Regions from separate parts of the Inquilinus sp. NPDC058860 genome, predicted to be linked through region 3. Evidence: riboswitches for the same ligand, from Rfam matches in the RefSeq annotation. Region 3 holds a riboswitch; each other region holds the start of a gene.

Region 1 (5,925 bases), on a different contig from region 3:
CGCCCCGCCGCGGCCGCTTCGTCGCCAGCGAGGCCGGGCGCGCCCTGCTCGCGCGCAATCCGGAGCGGATCGATGTAGAGCTCCTGCAGCAGTACCCGAGCTTCCGGGACTTCTATCGCGGCGGTGCAGAGGCGGGCGCTGAAGCTGGCTTGACCCCCGAAGCCTCTTTGGCGGTCTCCGAGCCGACGGCCACGACCACGCCGGAAGAGCAGATCGAGGCCGCCCATCTCGCCCTGCAGGCGGCGCTGCGCGACGAGTTGCTGCAGCGCATCCTGCAGAACAGCCGTAGTTTCTTCGAGCAGGTGATCGTCGATCTCCTGGTCGCGATGGGCTATGGCGGCTCGCATCGCAACGCCGCCACCCGGCTGGGCCGCAGCGGCGACGGTGGCATCGACGGTGAGATCAACGAGGACCGGCTGGGGCTGGACCGCATCTACGTCCAGGCCAAGCGCTATGCCGAGGGCATCACCGTCGGCCGGCCCGACGTCCAGGCCTTCGTCGGCAGCCTCGTCGGGCGCGGCGCGACCAAGGGCGTCTTCGTCACCACCTCCGGCTTCAGCCAGCAGGCGAAAGACTTCGTCCAGCACCTCTCGCAGAGGGTGATCCTGATCGACGGCCAGCGCCTCGCAGACCTGATGATCGAGCACGATGTCGGCGTCCGCGTCAGCCGGGCGATCGAGTTCAAGCGGCTGGACGAGGACTTCTTCACCGAGGACGAGTGATTCCGCCGCCCGACGGGCGAGATGAGTTTGCGCAACGTCCTATTGCCTTAGCTCGCGATCATGTTCATGATACGTTCCATGAGCATGGCGCAGACCGATCGCGACGCGACCGAGGCCCGGCCGGCCGATCCCGACCTGAACTGGACGGGATGGGCGCTGGAGAAGCTGCGCGATGTGGTCGACATCGACATCCGGTCCAAGCGGATGACGCTGCAGCAGCAGTCGGTGACGCCGGCGGGGCGGGAGGCGGCGCCGGATTTCGCGCTGATGCAGTCGCGCCTGTCCCGCTCGATACGCCTGTCGATCGCCATGGCCGAGCGGGTCCGCGGCAAACACCTGCACCGCCGGGCCGCGGCCAAGGAGTCGGGGGCGCTGGAGCGCCGCCGCCGGCGGCGGGAGCAGGCGGTGCAGGCGGTGGTCGAGGCGGTCACGGCCGCCGAGGCGGCGGACCTCGCCGGGGTCGGCGGGACCGTCGATCCCGAGGCGACCGAACGCCTGCGGGCCGACGTGTGGGAGAGGCTGACCGAGGACGAGGTCCTGGACGTCCGCATCGACACGCTGCCGCCCGACGAATTCGTGCGGGAGGTCTGCCGCTGGCTCGGCCGCCGGCTGGACCCGAGCCGGCTGCCGCAGGGCTGGGACGACGTCCTTGAGGCCGATGACGATGCCTCCGGCAGTCCGCCCGGTGCGGAACCGGAATGCATTGCCGTGACTGAGGCCGGAGACGGCTGGCCTGAACGGCCGGACACGCTCGAAGACGGCCGCCCGCCGCCTGGGCTCCCGAAGCCGGACAGCAGCTGAGCGCCGTCGCCGGGTGCCATGTCGAGCTTACGGGTGTCTGGTCGAGGACTTTCGGGCGTAGGAGAGGAGAGGGTTTCAATTTCTATTGTCATCCTCGGGCTTGACCCGAGGATCCAGGGGCCACCCGGAGCGGCCTCGACATTTCTGGATGCCCAGGTCAAGCCCGGGCATGACAGAAAGGGATGTCCGATTCCCCTCGATTGACCGGCTCTCGGCCGTGCTGATACACATCGCGGCGACGGTTCCCATCCGGGATCAAAAGGGAACACGGTGGCGCCCCCCATCAAGTGCATGGGTGGGCGGAATCCGTGGCTGCCCCCGCAACTGTCAGCGGATCGCCGAGCGTCCTCGTGGTCCCTCGAGGGCCATGCCACTGCCCGCGGCGCGGGTGGGAAGGCCGATGCGAAGCCATGATCCGCGAGCCAGGAGACCTGCCGTCGCAGCGCAATCCGTTTCCCGGGCGGGGTGGCCCGGGCAGGAGGCATCATGGCGGCATTCCGGTCCTTTTCTTCGTGCGTTCTGGCGCGTGCCCTGGCCCTGGCCGGGCTTCTGGTCCTGTCGCCGGCGGCCTGGGCCGACCCGACGCAGTATCCGCTGACCATCCGCAACTGCGGCGTCGACGTCACCTTCGACCACGCCCCGAGGCGCGCCGTGTCGATCGGGCAGAGCAGCACCGAGATCCTGCTGTCGCTCGGCCTGGCCGACCGCATCGTCGGCACCGCCGTCTGGTTCGGCCCGGTGCTGCCGGCCTATGAGGCGGCGAACGCGAAGATCCCGCGCCTGGCCGACAACGACCCCAGCTTCGAATCCGTGGTCGGGACCGAGCCGGAGCTGGTGACGGCCCAGTTCGAATGGCATGTCGGGCCGAAGGGCTCGGTCGGCACGCGCGAGCAGTTCGCCGGCCTCGGCATCCCGACCTACATCTCGCCGGCCGATTGCGTCGCGAAGGACAATTCCGGCGGCGGCGACGGCGTGCGCAGGCAGCTCTTCACCATGGACCTCGTCTATCGGGAGATCCGCGACCTGGCCCGGATCTTCGACATGTCCGACCGGGGCGAGGCGCTGGTCGCCGAGCTGCGGCAGCGTGAGGCCGCGGCCATCGCCTCGGTGGCCGGCCGGCAGGCGGGCGGCGTGCCGGTGGTGTTCTGGTTCTCCAGCAAGGAGGTCGCGGGCGAGGCGTTCGTCGCCGGCAGGAACGGCGTGCCGGCCTGGATCCTGCGGCAGCTCGGCGCCCGCAACGTCATCACCACGGAGGAGGAGTGGCCGCTGGTGAGCTGGGAGCGCATCGCCGCCGCCGACCCCGCGATCATCGTGCTGGGGCAGATGAGCCGCCGCCGCTACCCGGCCGACGACATCGCGGCGAAGCTCGGCTTCCTCGCCGGCGATCCCGTGGCCAGCCGGCTGCAGGCGGTCAGGGACAAGCATTTCGTGGTGATGGACGTGCAGGCGATGCAGCCCTCGATCCGCGCCGTCGACGGCATCGAGGCGCTGGCCCGCGGCATCAAGAGCTTCGGGCTCGGGGGATGAGGCCGCTCCTCGATGGCGGCTGGGGCGTCCGCGCCCTGCTGGCCGCGCTGTCCCTGGCGGCGCTGGTCGCGGCCATCGCGCTCGCCGTGTCGATCGGCGAGATGCGGATCCCCCTGGCCACCACGGTCCGGGTGCTGGCCAACGGGCTGCTCGGCGCCGGCTTCGCGGTCAGCCCGATCCAGGAAGGCGTGGTCTGGGACTACCGGCTCAGCCGCGCCCTGGTGGCGGCCTGCTGCGGCGCCGCGCTGGCCCTGTCCGGCGCGATCCTGCAGGCGCTGCTGCGCAACCCGCTGGCCGAGCCCTATGTCCTCGGCATCTCCGCCGGGGCGTCGACCGGCGCCGTCGCGGTGATGATCGCGGGGGTGGGCGGCGGCGCCCTCTCGCTGTCCGGCGGCGCCTTCATCGGCGCCGTCCTGGCCTTCGTCCTGGTGTCGCTGCTGGCGGCCGGGACCGGGGGCGGCACCGACCGCGTCATCCTGGCGGGCGTCGCCGGGTCGCAGCTGTTCAACGCCGTGACCTCGACCATCGTCACCACCTCGGCCAATGCCGAGCAGGCGCGCGGCGTGATGTTCTGGCTGCTCGGCAGCCTGGGCGGCGTGCGCTGGCCGGACGTCCAGGTCGCGGTCCCGGTCGCCGCGCTCGGCTTCGTCCTGTGCCTCCTGCACGCCCGCGCGCTCGACGCCTTCACCTTCGGGGCGGACGCCGCCGCCTCGCTCGGCATCGCCGTGACCCGGGTGCGGGTGGTGCTGTTCGCGGCCACCGCGGCGATGACGGCGACCATGGTCAGCATCGTCGGGTCAGTCGGCTTCGTCGGCCTCGTCATCCCCCACGCGGCGCGCTTCCTGGTCGGGCCCGGCCATGCCCGGCTGCTGCCCGCCTCGGCGATGATCGGCGCCGTCTTCATGGTGCTGGCCGACATCGTCTCGCGCATCATCATCCCGCAGCAGGTCCTGCCGATCGGCGTGGTCACCGCCCTGTTCGGCGCGCCGGCTTTCGCGCTGCTGCTCTATCGGGCGAGGCGGGCGGCATGACCATCGCGACGCAGGACGTGCGCTGGGCCGCCGGCGGCCGGATGATCGTCGACGGCGTCACGCTGGAGGCGGCGCCCGGCCGGATGCTGGGCCTGCTGGGTCCGAACGGCGCCGGCAAGTCGACCCTGCTGCGCCTGATCTGCCGCCTGCGGCGTGTGGAGAGCGGCGTGATCACCTTGGGCGGCGCCGATATCGCCGGCCTGCCGCGCGCGGCCATCGCCCGCCGCGTCGCCCTGGTCGAGCAGCAGGCGGCGACCGAGGCCCAGGTGACGGTGCTCGACATCGTCCGGCTCGGCCGCACGCCGCATCGCGGCCCCCTTTCGGCCTGGACCGGGCAGGACGACGCGGCGGTGGAGGAGGCGCTGCGCCGGGTCGGGCTCGCGGACAAGCGCGGCCAGCCCTGGCACACCTTGTCGGGCGGGGAGCGGCAGCGGGTGCAGATCGCCCGCGCCCTGGCCCAGACGCCGACCGAGCTCTTGCTGGACGAGCCGACCAACCATCTCGACGTGCAGCACCAGCTCGAGATCCTGGCGCTGGTCGGGCGGCTGCCGGCGACCAGCATCGTCGCGTTGCACGACCTCAACCTGGCCGCCATGTTCTGCGACGCCGTGGCGCTGCTGCGGGAGGGACGGGTGGTCTGCGCCGGCGCGCCGGAGGAGATCCTGACCGAGGCGCGGATCCGCGAGGTGTTCGGGGTGCGGGCCCATGTCGAACGGTCGCCGCATCACGGCCGGCCGCATATCCATTACCTGCCGGGCTGAAACCGGCTTCAGGCTTGACATCCGGCCCAGAATGGCGTTCTTCACCGCTTCCATTCCTGGGAACGCGGGTCCGGCGCATGAGCCGGCGCCCCGCCCTGCCTTTGGCGGGGCCTACCGGGACAACATGAGAGAGGATCGAGCGCGTGAGCAAGCGCCTGAATTCGAAGCACAAGATCGACCGCCGCCTCGGCGTCAACCTCTGGGGCCGTCCGAAGAGCCCGCTGAACAACCGCGAATACGGCCCGGGCCAGCACGGCCAGCGGCGCAAGAAGCCGACCGATTTCGGCACGCAGCTGATGTCCAAGCAGAAGCTGAAGGGCTACTACGGCAACATCGGCGAGAAGCAGTTCCGCCGCCTGTTCGAGGAGGCCGTGCGCCGCAAGGGCGACACCGGCGAGAACCTGATCGGTCTCTTGGAGCGCCGCCTGGACACCGTCGTGTACCGGATGAAGTTCGTCCCGACCGTGTTCGCCGCCCGCCAGATCGTCAACCACGGCCATGTGCTGGTGAACGGCAAGCGCCTCAACATCGCGTCCTACCAGGTCAAGGACAGCGACGTGATCGAGATCAAGCAGAAGTCGCGTGAGCTGCCGGTGATCCTGGCCGCGATCTCGTCCTCCGAGCGCGACGTGCCGGACTACATCGAGGTCGATCACGGCGCCTTCAAGGGCAAGCTGGTGCGCAGCCCGGCCCTGGCCGACGTGCCGTACCCGGTCCAGATGGAACCGAACCTGGTGGTCGAGTTCTACAGCCGCTGATCCAGCCGGCTCGGTCATGCGGAAAGGGCGCCCTCGGGGCGCCCTTTCTGTTTCAGCGCGCGACCGTCCTGGCCGAGACCAGCTTCGCCCGGCCGGCGCCGATGCCGGCGACGGCGGCGGCGAGGCCGATGGCGAGCACGAACAGCCCGGCCGCGGCCCAGCCGCCGGTCCAGTCGTGCAGCAGGCCGATCAGCAGCGGCCCGCCGGAGGCCAGGGTGTAGCCCACGCCCTGCGACATCGAGGAGAGATGGGCCGCGACATGGGCGTCCGGCGTGCGCAGCACCACCAGCGTCAGCGCCACGGCGAAGGCGGCGCCCTGGCCGAT
Region 2 (5,925 bases), on a different contig from region 3:
AGGCGCTCCGGATGATCCTTCTCCAGCATCGGGTTGTAGGTGCCGACCTTCTCGATGAAGCGGCCGTCGCGCGGGCTGCGCGTGTCGGCGATCACAATCGAGTAGAACGGGCGCTTCTTGGCGCCGCCGCGGGTCAGGCGGATCTTGACGGACATTGCGGTACTCTCCTCAGGGTCAACTTGCTGTGTTGGGGAAGCTCAGGCGGCGTCGTGACAGACGATCTCGACGTGGTGGCCGTCGGGGTCGATCACATAGGCGCCGTAGTAGTTCGGGTGGTAATGCGGCCGCAGGCCCGGCGCACCGTTGTCGCGGCCGCCGGCGGCCAGCGCCGCCGCGTGGACGGCATCGACCGCCGCGCGGTCCGAGGCCCGGAAAGCCAGGTGCAGGCCAGGCATCGGGGTGGGGCGGTCCTCCCCCGGCTTGGCGATCCAGAAATGCCCGTTCCGGGCCGGCAACGGCTCGCCGTAGCCCACGGCGTCGTCGAAATCCCGGATGCGTCCGTAGCCGAGCGGCGCCAGAGCAGCGTCGTAGAAGGCGCGGCTGCGCGCCAGGTCGGCGACGCCGATGGAGACGTGATCGAACATCATGGTCATGACGATCCCCTCCTCACATCTTGAAGCCGGGCGGCAGCATGCCGGGCGGCAGCTTGGGCATGCCGCGCATCATCCCGGCCTTCCCCAGCTTCTTCATCCGCTTCATCATGTCGGCCATCTGCTGGTGCTGCTTCAGCAGCTTGTTCACGTCCTGCACCGAGGTGCCGGAGCCGGCGGCGATCCGCACCTTGCGCTTGGCGTGGATGATCTTGGGGTTCCGGCGCTCGATCGGCGTCATCGAGGAGATGATCGCCTCCTGCCGCTTGATCATCTTGTCGTCCATGCCGGCGGTCTTCATCTGGTCCTTGATCTTGCCGACGCCGGGCAGCATGCCCATCAGCCCCTGCAAGCCGCCCATCTTGCGCATCTGGCGCAGCTGCGAGGCCAGATCCTCGAGGTCGAACTCGCCCTTCTGGATCTTGGCCGCGAGCTTCTCGGCATCCGCCTTCTCGATCGTCTGCGCCGCGCGCTCGACCAGGCTGACGACGTCGCCCATGCCGAGGATGCGGTTGGCGATGCGGTCGGGATGGAACAGCTCCAGCGCGTCCATCTTCTCGCCCACGCCGATCAGCTTGATCGGCTGGCCGGTGACGGCGCGCATCGACAGGGCGGCGCCGCCGCGGCTGTCGCCGTCGACCCGGGTCAGGACGATGCCGGTGACGCCGACCCGCTCGTGGAAGGTGCGGGCGACGTTGACCGCGTCCTGGCCGGTCATGGCGTCGGCCACCAGCAGGGTCTCGGTCGGCTTCGTGGCGTCGCGGATCGCCACCACCTCGGCCATCAGCTCCTCGTCGATGGCGAGGCGGCCGGCGGTGTCGAGCAGGACGACGTCGAAGCCCTCGAGGCGGCCGCGCTCCATGGCGCGGCGGGCGATGGCCAGCGGCTCCTGCCCCGGGACGATAGGCAGGGTGGTGACGCCGATCTGCTCGCCCAGGATCTTCAGCTGCTCCTGCGCGGCCGGGCGCCGCGTGTCGAGCGACGCCATCAGGACCTTGCGGTTGTCGCGGTCCTTCAGGCGCAGGGCGAGCTTGCCGGTGGTGGTGGTCTTGCCCGAACCCTGCAGGCCGACCATCAGCACCGGCACCGGCGGCACGGCGATCAGGTTGATCGGGGTCGCGGCGTTGAGGTCCGGCGCCTCGCCGGGCGTGCCGCCCAGCATCTCGATCAGGCAGTCATGGACGATCTTGATGACCTGCTGGCCGGGGGTGACCGAGCGCAGCACCTCCGCCCCGACCGCGCGCTCGCGCGCCTTGTCGACGAAGTCCTTGACCACCGGCAGGGCGACATCGGCCTCGAGCAGCGCCACGCGCACCTCGCGCAGGGCGGCGCCGACATCGGCCTCCGTCAGCGCGCCGCGCTTGCGAAGCCGGTCGAAGATGTCGCCGAGACGGCCGCTCAGACCTTCGAACATGATCGCCCTTCGAATTCGCCCAACCCGAAACCGGGGACCCCAAACAGAAAAGCGCCAGTGCGCGACACTCGCGGACTGGCGGCACCCCATGGGGTCTCGCTGCGGGCCGATCCCGCAACGGTCGGTCTTCTAGGCGGATGGAGCCGCGGAGTCAATGCGGCGGAACGGCTACCCCGCCCCGCCGTCGCGGCGCAGCACCAGGATGAAGCCGTCCTCGCCCGGCAGGCCGCGGCCGGCCTCGGAGGGGACGGCGCCCTCGGCGGTCGACGGCGGCGGCTCGCTGCGGTCGAGGAACGCCTCCATGGAGGCGACCGGCCAGCGCCAGATCGTCTTGTTCTCCGGCGCCGCGCCGATGCCGGCATACAGCCGGTGGGCATCGGCATTGTCGGACGCCATCTCCCACCGCACCCGCATCGCCTGGGATACGGCGATATCGGCCAGGGCCCGCATCAGCTGCCGGCCGATGCCGCGGCCGCGCGCCCGCTCGCGGACATAGACGTCGTCGACCCGGATGAAGTCGCCCCCGGTCCAGACCGAATAGTCGATGATGTAGCTGACGTAGCCGACCACGCCGCTGCCGTCTTCGGCGATCAGGCCGCGGAAGCGCGGCGGCACCTCGGCCAGCGCCTCGTCGAGATCGGCGCGCTGCGCCGTCATCGCCGCCGGGTCGCCGGTGAACGCCGCCAGCTCGCGCAGCATGTCGAGCAGCATCGGCACATCCGCGGCCACCATCGGCCGCACGGTCAGATCGGACACCACAGCGTCTCCCGCCTTCGGCAGGGGGTCGCGGGAGGGAGCCGGCCGGACTCGCTGCCGCCCGACGCGCCGCCCGGGGACACCCCGCCCCGTCACACGCACAAATCCGACGGCAGGTCTCCTGGCTCGCGGGTCGCCGCCGCACGCCCCCTTCCCGGAATCAGCCGGTGGCTTCGGGCGCGGGCTCGCCGCCTACAGTTGCGGGGGCAGCGCCGGCCTTGCCCGCCATTCACTCGCTGAACGAAGGCGCACCGGCTTCCCTTTTCACCCCGGTCTCCCGGGGCACCGTCGGCCGCCATGCTAGCGGCCGGCCCTCGCCCTGTCGATCACGCAGGGCTCGGCCCTCGCACCGAGGGGCCGGTTGATGCCATATGAGAAGAGAGACCTTGGGAGCGGGCGATGGACGGGCTGCCGTTCTGGAAGATGCACGGGCTGGGCAACGACTTCGTGGTGCTGGACGCGCGCGAGCGGCCGATCACGATCCATCCTGACCAAGCGCGGCGCATCGCCGACCGGCACCGCGGCGTCGGCTTCGACCAGCTGCTGGTGATCGAGCCGACCGAGACCGCGGGCGCCGACGTGTTCATGCGCATCCTCAATGCCGACGGCACCGAATCGGGCGCCTGTGGCAACGGCACGCGCTGCGTCGCCGCGCTCGTGATGGCCGACACCGGTGCCGACAGGGCCGTGATCGAGACCCGCGGCGGCCTGCTGGAATGCCGCGGCGCCCCCCAGGGCGGCGTCACCGTCGACATGGGCCCGGCCCGGCTGGGCTGGCAGGAGATCCCGCTGGTGCATGAGGCCGACACGCTGCATCTGCCGGTGTCCTCCGGCGCGCTGTCGGACGGGGTCGGGGTGTCGATGGGCAACCCGCACGCCGTGTTCTTCGTGCCGGATGCCGAGAAGGTGCAGATCGACGGCGTCGGCCCGGTGCTGGAGCACGACCCGCTGTTCCCGGAGCGCGCCAATATCGGCGTGGTCCAGATGCTGGCCCGCGACCGGCTGCGCTATCGGGTGTGGGAGCGCGGCGTCGGCGTCACCCAGGCCTGCGGCAGCGGCGCCTGCGCCGCCGCCGTGGCCGCCGTGCGCCGCGGCCTGGCCGAGCGCACCGCCTGGGTCGAGCTGGACGGCGGCACGCTGCTGATCGAGTGGCGCGAGAGCGACGGCCATGTGCTGATGACCGGCCCGGCCGAGACCAGCTTCGCCGGCATCCTGTCGCGCGGCCTGCTGGACGGGCAAGCCGCGTAGGTTGGGTTCGCGACCGCGAACCCAACAGGGACCGAGCAAACGGCGGGATGTTGGGTTCGCCCCGGCGAACCCAACCTACGGCAGCGAACGGGCGGCGAGGCAGGCCCGGCACCCCCACCACAGGGCATAGATCAGGCCGAGCAGCAGCAGACGCAGCCAGTACGCCAGGGCGAAGACGAAGCCGATCGCACCGAACAGGACGGTGGCGGTCAGGTCGGCCAGCCGCCGCGACCAGCGGATGGTCGCCTTCACCGTGGTCAGCGCGCCTCGCTTCAGCACCTTGAACACGGCCAGGGTGCGGTCGCCCATCACCGCCGACACCTCGTCCACGCGCCGCAACTCCGGCACGTCGTCGACATAGCGCAGCAGCTCGACCGACTGCGCCGGGCCGACCCGGTCGGCGATCCGGCCGGCGGCGCCGACGGCCTCGTCCAGCCCGTCCAGGCGGTCGCGGCGGATCGCGGCGGCGAAGACGGCGCCGGGCCGCATCACCGTGTCCTGCCATCCGGCCTCCCGCACCTGCCGGCGCAGGGCCGGGAAATCGACCACATCGGCGACCATCCGGCCGAGGCGTTCGGCGAAGCGTGCTGACAGCCTGCCCGTCCGCCGGGCGATCTTGAACACCGACACCGCGCCGCGCGGCAGGGCCGCGGCCCCGCCGGAGCCCCAGGTCGCCGCGGTCAGGGTCAGCCCGATGCCCGACAGGCCCAGCGCCAGCTCGTCCACCGGCTCGCCGCTGCCGAAATGCCAGAGCTCGCGGCCGATGTCGCGCAGGTCGCCGACGAAGGTCATGTCGGCGGCGAAGGCGCCGGCCAGGCCGGAAAGGCCGCTTCCCTCCCCGGTCACGGCGCCGGCGACCGCCTGCCGCGCAGCCCGGGCCGTGGTGCTGGCCGTGGTGGTCTCGTCCTCGTATCGCGCCCGCCATTCAGGCTTGAACGGGGTGTCCGTCATCTCGGCCACCTTCAGCCAGACCGCGGCCTCGTCGATGTCGTCATCGGCGAAGGCCCTGGCGAGCTCGGCGTCGATCTGCTCCGGCGAGGTCCCGGCCCGGGTCCAGGCGGTCAGCGTGGCCTCGACCTCCTGCGCCTCCGGCATCCGGGCCAGCTCGGCCTGGACGAGCTCGACCAGCGGGCCGGCGGCGCGCAGGGCGAGGACCAGCCCGATCAGCCCCGGGACCGTGATCACGACGAATTCCAGGACGCGCAGCGGCCGCAGCTTCATGGAGGCGGGGTTCTCATCCGGCCCCGACCTATAGCATGGCGGGCGGCGCTCCCGACAGGCGGTCAGGCCTGGCCGGCGCCGAGCGCCGCGAGATGCGCGCGGATCGCGGCCGTGGGATCGCCGGCCCGCATCACCCCGCCCATCACCGCGGCGCCGGCGAAGCCGGCAGCCATCAGGCCGGGCAGCAGATCGGGCTCGAGCCCGCCGAGGGCGATCACCCGGCCGGGATGGCGGCGGGCGATCGCGCCGGCCTCGGCCAGGGACAGGGTCGGCTCGTAGCCCGGCTTGCTCGCGGTCGGCGCCAGCGGCCCGAGCGTGACGTAGTCGGCCCCGGCCGCGATGGCGGCGTCGACCTCGTCCCCGGAATGGCAGGACACGCCGATCAGGGCTGCGGGCCCGAGCCGCCGGCGCGCCGCTTCCGGGTCGCCGCCGGCGGCGAGGTGCAGCCCGTCGACATCGGCAGCGGAGTCGAGGTCGGCATGGACGGTCACGACCGCTCCGACCGGCCGGGCCAGGGCCCGCAGCCGGCGCAGCAGAGCCAGACGCTCTGCCGCCGTCAGGTCCTTCTCGCGGACACTGACCCAGCGGCAGCCCACGGCAAGAGCATCCGCCACCACGCCCGTCAGCGGCCGCGCCGCCTGGCGCCGATCGGTGATCAGCAGCAGCGGCGGCGACGGCAGGCCGGTCATGAGCCCA
Region 3 (5,925 bases):
GCGCCTTGCCCGGCAGCCATTCCAGGTTGCCGTGCTTGCCCATATGGACGATCGCCTGGGCGCCGAAGCCCCGCCGCAGCCAGGCGTAGAAGGCCAAGTAGCCGTGCGGCGGCACCAGGTCGGGATCGTGATAGGTGGCTTGCGGGTCGATGTTGTAGCCGCGCGCCGGCTGCACGCCAATGACGACATGGCCGAAGCGGTGCACGGCCAGGCGGAAGGCGCCGCCCTCGACGAAGGGATCGGCTTCCGGCGCGCCCCAGCGGGTCGTCACCACGGTGCGAACGGCCTCGGGTAGGCTGTCGAAATAGGCGCGGTAATCGGCCAGCGGATAGGCCTCGCCACCGGCCCGGTCGGCACGGGACTCCAGCGCATTGGTCGGCCCGGCAGTCACCCGGGCCATCAGCGCCGCCGCATCCTCGGGCAGATCCTCGATGGCATAGCCGGCGGCGGCCAGGGCGCACAGCACCTCGACGGTTCCGGCCGGGGTGTCGAGGCCGACGCCGTTGCCGAGCCTTCCGTCGCGGTTCGGATAGTTGGCCAGCACCAGCGCGACCTTGCGCCCGGCCGGCGGCGTGCGGCGCAGCTCGGCCCAGGCGGCGGCGAGGTCGGCGGTGAAGCCGATCCGGTCCGGTACCGGGCGGTAGGACACCACGGTGCATTCGGTCACCTTGTCCCAGCGTGCTTCCGACTTGAAAGACACGGCGCGGGTCAGCACCCGGCCGTCGATCTCGGTCAGGGCGACGTTCATCGCCAGATCCTGGGCCGACAGGCCGCGCGTGCCGTCGCGCCAGGCCGCCTCGCCGCCGCCGGCGAACACCACCTGCAGCACCGGGCAGTCCGCCGCGTCGAACGGCGTCGGCTGGGCTGGCCCGCCGGGGCTGGACACGGCGAAGCTGGTGGCGTTCAGGATCACCGAAGGCGGGTGACGGGCGAAGGCATCGGTTATCAGCTCGGCCGAGACCGCATCCTTGAGGCTGGAGACGAAGACCGGCAGCGGGTTCAGCCCGCGCCGCCGCAGCGCCGCCGCCAGCGCGTCGACCGGCGCCAGGTTCCCGGCCTGCACCAGGGCGCGATAGAATACCAGGCCGATGACGGGGGCACCGTCCTGCCACCGCCCGGCGATCTCCGCAAACGACGGATGGCGCAGGTCCGGCCAGTACAGCCCCGCCCGCAGCAGCGGCCGGGGCTCGGCCCAGGGCAAATCGTGGCCGGCCAGGGTGGCGGCATAGGCCAGGAAGCTGCGGGCGTTCTCGATGCCGCCCTCGACCAGATAGCGCCACAGCCGTCCCCTCGCCTCCGCCGGCAGGGTCGAGAGGCTGTCGAGATCGGCGTCGGGCTTGTCGTCGCCCGGCAGCACGGCCAGCGCGATGCCCTCGCGCCGGCAGGCGGCGTGCACCTGCTCGATGCCGTAGCGCCAGTACCCTGCCCCGCCCAGCAGGCGCACGACCACCAGCTTCGCCCGGCCCACCACGTCGTCGACATAGGTGTCGACCGACAGGTTGTGGCCGAGCTGCAGCAGGTTGGCCAGGCGCAGCCGGGGAAAATCCTCGCCGAGACCGGCCCGCGCCGCCGACAGGCAGGCGAGTTCGGTGTCCGCCGCGGTCAGGACGACGATATCGCCCGGGCTCTGGCCCAGATCGACCGCCTCCGACCCGTCGGCGATGCTGCCCGGCCTGGCGGCGAGGAGATGCATCAAGCCGCCAGCGCGGCGGTGATGGCGGCGCGGTCCAAGCCGCGCTCGCCGATCACCACCAGGGTGGTGCCGCGCGGCTCCTCGGTCCGCCAGGCGCGGTCGTAATAGTGCTGGATACGGCCGCCCACTGCCTGCACCACCAGGCGCATCGGCTTGCCCGCGACCTCGGCGAAGCCCTTCAGCCGCAGGATGTCGTGCGCCTCGATCACCGGCTTCAGCTTGCGCGCCAGGGCGTCCGGGTCGGACACCACGCCGAGGTCGACATGGAAGCTCTCGAAATCGTCGTGGTCGTGCTCCTCCTCCGCATCGTGATGCGAGGGGCGCGCCGCCAGGTCGTCCTCGGCCGCGGCGCCGAGGCCCAGCAGCACCGCGGCGTCGATGGCGCCGTGCCGGGCCTTGACCACCTTCACACCCGGCCGCAGCTGGGACGCGAGGTCGGACGACACCGTCGCCAGTCCGGCCTCGTCCAGCAGATCGGTCTTGTTCAGGATCACCATGTCGGCGCAGGCGAGCTGGTCCTCGAACAGCTCCTCCAGCGGGCTGTCATGGTCCAGCGCCTCGTCAGCTGCGCGCTGGGCCGCCAGGGCCGCCTCGTCCGGAGCGAAGCGGCCTTCGGACATGGCGGCGCCGTCGATCACGGTGATGACGCCGTCGACCGTCACCCGGGTGCGGATCTCCGGCCAGCCGAAGGCCTTGACCAGGGGCTTGGGCAGGGCCAGGCCGCTGGTCTCGATCACGATATGCTCCGGCGGGTCGGCGCGGTTCAGCAGCTTCTCGATGGTCGGGATGAAGTCGTCGGCCACGGTGCAGCAGATGCAGCCATTGGCCAGCTCGACCACATCCTCCTCGCGGCAGGTCGCGTCGCCGCAGCTGCGCAGCAGGTCGCCGTCCACGCCGACATCGCCGAACTCGTTGATGATCAGCGCCAGCCGGCGGCCGTTCGCGGTCTGCAGCAGGTGGCGGATCAGCGTGGTCTTGCCGGCGCCGAGGAAGCCGGTGACGACGGTCGCGGGGATCTTGGCGGGCATGCGGGGTCCTCAGGCGGATTTCAGGGTCAGGGGAAGGCCGGCGGCGACGAAGACGACGGCGGGCACGACGGCGGCCACGGCCTGGTGCAGGCGCCCGGCATGGTCGCGGAAGGCGCGGGCCAGGGCGTTGTCGGGGACGATGCCGAGCCCGACCTCGTTCGACACCAGCACCACCGGGCCGGGCGGGGCCGCGAGCCAGCGCACCAGCCGGTCGGTCTCGGCGGCGATGTCGCGGTCGGCATGCATGAGATTGGACAGCCAAAGGGTCAGGCAGTCGACCAGCACGGCACGGCCCGGGCCCGCCACCTGGCCGAGGGTCGCGACCAGCTCCAGCGGCGCCTCGACCGTGCGCCAGCGCGAGCCGCGCTGCGTCTGGTGGCGGGAGATCCGCTCCACCATCTCGGCATCCCAGGCCTCGGCGGTGGCGAGATAGAGGCAGTCGCCGGGCTGGCTCTCGACCAGCGCCTCGGCATGGCGGCTCTTGCCCGACCGGGCGCCGCCCAGCACCAGCGTCGCCGCCGGCAGCTCAGACATCAGTCGGTCGATGCAACACGCCCTCGCCCCTCGCTCGGCCGGACAGGGCTTGGACGCCGGAGACGGCACCGAAGGCGCCGCGCATCCCGCGCCACCGGTTCACCCCGCCCGGCGGTTCGCACGCATCGCCTCGCCGGCAGGTCTCCTGGCTCGCGGGTCGTCGCCTGCCTCCGCCTTCCCGGCCATCGGCCAGTGGCTGTCGGAGGTGGGCTCGCCGCCTACAGTTGCGGGGGCAGCCGCGGATCAGGCCTGAAAGGACAAGACCATCCCGCGTTCCCTTTTCACCCCTCTGGCGTCCGCCTTCGGGGAACCGGTTGCGCGATGGCGGCACAGTAGGCGGCGTGGGACGGGCGGTCAATCGGCGCCGCGGCTCAGGCCGCGGCCAGGCGCTTGCTGAGGGCTTCCAGGATCAGGCGATGGGCGCGCTCGACGATGTCCTCCATCGACCGGGTCTTGGCGAACATCGCGGTCGCGCGCAGGCGGATCTCGTCCCGCGTCGGGAAGCCCGGGACATGCGCCTTGGCCAGCAGATCCACGGTCTTGTGCTGCGCGGTCGCCAGGGCGTCGCGGATGTCGGCCAGGGTCGGCGCATGGGCGTGGGCCCGCGCCTCGTGCAGCGCCGCCGCGATCCGCTCGACCGGGAAGGTCGCCGCCAGTTCGGCCGCCGCGCGCTCGATGATCTTGGTGCCGAGCCGCTGCTCGTTGCGCAGCACGGCCTCGGGCGGGGTTTTCAGGTTCCAGACCACGCCGCACCAGGACAGGGCCTTGAGGATGTAGAAGGTCGGGTCGACCTCCCACCACCGGAAGCCCTGGCGCACGCTGCTCTGATAGGCGTGGTGGTTGTTGTGCCAGCCCTCGCCCATGGTCATCAGGGCGAGCAGCCAGTTGTTGCGGGAATCGTCGCCGGTGACGTAGCGCTTGCGGCCATGCACATGGGCCAGCGAGTTGATGCAGAAGGTGCCGTGATAGACCAGCACCGTGCTCCAGACGAAGCCGACCACCAGCCCGGGCCAGCCGCCGATCAGGAAGGTGATCGCGGCCAGGATGACGGCCGGCGTCAGCTCGTATTTGTGCAGCAGCATCAGCTCGGGGTAGCGCGTGAAATCGGCGATCTTGCTCAGATCCGTCGTGCGGTGGCGGGTCGAGAAGATCCAGCCGAGATGGGCGTAGACGAAGCCTCGGTGCCGGGGGGAGTGCACGTCATGCTCGGTGTCGGAATGCAGGTGGTGGTGCCGGTGCTTGGCGGCCCACCACAGCGTGCTCTTCTGCGCCGTGCTCTGCGACAGGAAGGCCAGGATGAACTGGAAGACCCGGCCTGTGGAATAGGCGCGATGGGCGAAGTAGCGGTGGTAGCCGGCCCCGATCGCGAAGATGCGCAGGAAATACAGGACCACGCAGATCACGACGGACTGCCAGGTGACGCCGGTCCAGATCGCCGCGAAGCTGGCGAGATGGAGCAGGACGAACGGGCCCGCCTCCGGATACAGGATGTCCTCGTGGTCGTCCGTAGGCGCGGCCGGGCCGGTCTGCGAGGTGGCCATGGGCTCCGTCATCTATGCTCGTCTCTGGTGCATCGACCTCGACGAAAGGGCGCCGGGCGTCCCCTAGATAGGGATCGGCGCGACGCCGTCAAGCGGGCGTAGCGCCGCGCACCGTCCGCAGGCGCTGAGCGTAGACGTTGATCACCAGGGCCGCCAGCAGGATCAGGCCGCGGATCAGGATCTTCAGGAAGCTGTCGATGTCGACATGGTCCAGGCCGTTGTTCAGCACGCCCAGGATCAAGACGCCGATGATGGTGTTGCCGATGCCGCCGCGGCCGCCGAACAGGCTGGTGCCGCCGACCACCACCGCGGCGATGGCATCGAGCAGGAAGGTGTCGAACTCGTTCTGCTGGGCGCTGCCGAAATAGGCCACGCCGAGCATGCCGGCGAGGCCGGAGCAGACCGCCGAGATCACCAGCACCGCGCCGATGATGACCCGGACGTTGACGCCGGAGAACTCCGCCGCCTCGCGGTTGCCGCCGACCATGTAGACGTAGCGGCCGAAGCGCGTATAGGTCAGCACCAGATGCGCGACCAGCAGCGTGATCCCGGCCACGATCACGATCCAGGGGATGCCGCCGATCGACCCCGACCCGAGGGTGACGAGGATCGGCGGCACGGCATAGGCGATCTGGCCGCGCACCAGCATGGCGCAGATGCCGGCGCCGATCTGCATCATCGCCAGCGTCATGATGAAGGACGGGATGCCGATCCGGGTCACCCCGAAGGCGTTGATCAGGCCCAGCGCCACGCAGCTGGCCAGCGCCACCAGGATCGCGGCCCAGCCCGGCAGCGGCACGTTGGCGATGTTCACATAGGATTCCTGCAGCGTGAAGAAGGCGACGACGATGCCGGCGGCATTGGCGATGGCGGCCACCGACAGGTCGATCTCGGCGCACAGGATGACGAAGGTCAGGCCGACGGCGATGATCGCGGTGACCGAGACCTGGTTCAGGATGTTGCTGAAATTGTCGACCGTCAGGAAGGACGGGCTGGCGACGCCGAAGAACACCAGCAGGGCGATCAGCGTGATGAAGGGCGCGATGTTGCGCAGCTGGCTGCCCAGCATCGCGCCGATCCGGGCGCCGGGGCCGGGGGTGGTCTGTGTGGTCTGCGCGCCCATCAGGTT

What was found. A riboswitch is a leader RNA that binds a small molecule or an ion and turns the genes downstream of it on or off. The one in region 3 is predicted to bind cobalamin.
Region 1: another riboswitch for cobalamin. It lies ahead of ACFW16_RS20735 (ABC transporter substrate-binding protein); the one in region 3 lies ahead of cobU (bifunctional adenosylcobinamide kinase/adenosylcobinamide-phosphate guanylyltransferase).
Region 2: another riboswitch for cobalamin. It lies ahead of ACFW16_RS13305 (GNAT family N-acetyltransferase); the one in region 3 lies ahead of cobU (bifunctional adenosylcobinamide kinase/adenosylcobinamide-phosphate guanylyltransferase).

Annotation. Positions count from the first base shown of each region.
Region 1 is NZ_JBHYMS010000031.1:6,473-12,397, reverse strand. Features, by position in the region: gene ACFW16_RS20745 (restriction endonuclease) at 1-722, shown strand, start outside; gene ACFW16_RS20740 (hypothetical protein) at 801-1,523, shown strand; cobalamin riboswitch at 1,746-1,977, shown strand; gene ACFW16_RS20735 (ABC transporter substrate-binding protein) at 2,010-3,050, shown strand; gene ACFW16_RS20730 (FecCD family ABC transporter permease) at 3,047-4,081, shown strand; gene ACFW16_RS20725 (ABC transporter ATP-binding protein) at 4,078-4,842, shown strand; gene rpsD (30S ribosomal protein S4) at 4,986-5,600, shown strand; gene ACFW16_RS20715 (CynX/NimT family MFS transporter) at 5,653-5,925, opposite strand, start outside.
Region 2 is NZ_JBHYMS010000016.1:8,362-14,286, forward strand. Features, by position in the region: gene rpsP (30S ribosomal protein S16) at 1-155, opposite strand, end outside; gene ACFW16_RS13295 (VOC family protein) at 198-593, opposite strand; gene ffh (signal recognition particle protein) at 607-2,004, opposite strand; gene ACFW16_RS13305 (GNAT family N-acetyltransferase) at 2,173-2,760, opposite strand; cobalamin riboswitch at 2,854-3,065, opposite strand; gene dapF (diaminopimelate epimerase) at 3,160-4,008, shown strand; gene ACFW16_RS13315 (hypothetical protein) at 4,084-5,229, opposite strand; gene ACFW16_RS13320 (thiamine phosphate synthase) at 5,292-5,918, opposite strand.
Region 3 is NZ_JBHYMS010000038.1:17,608-23,532, reverse strand. Features, by position in the region: gene cobN (cobaltochelatase subunit CobN) at 1-1,693, opposite strand, end outside; gene cobW (cobalamin biosynthesis protein CobW) at 1,693-2,721, opposite strand; gene cobU (bifunctional adenosylcobinamide kinase/adenosylcobinamide-phosphate guanylyltransferase) at 2,731-3,255, opposite strand; cobalamin riboswitch at 3,373-3,585, opposite strand; gene ACFW16_RS23300 (acyl-CoA desaturase) at 3,627-4,808, opposite strand; gene ACFW16_RS23295 (ABC transporter permease) at 4,885-5,925, opposite strand, start outside.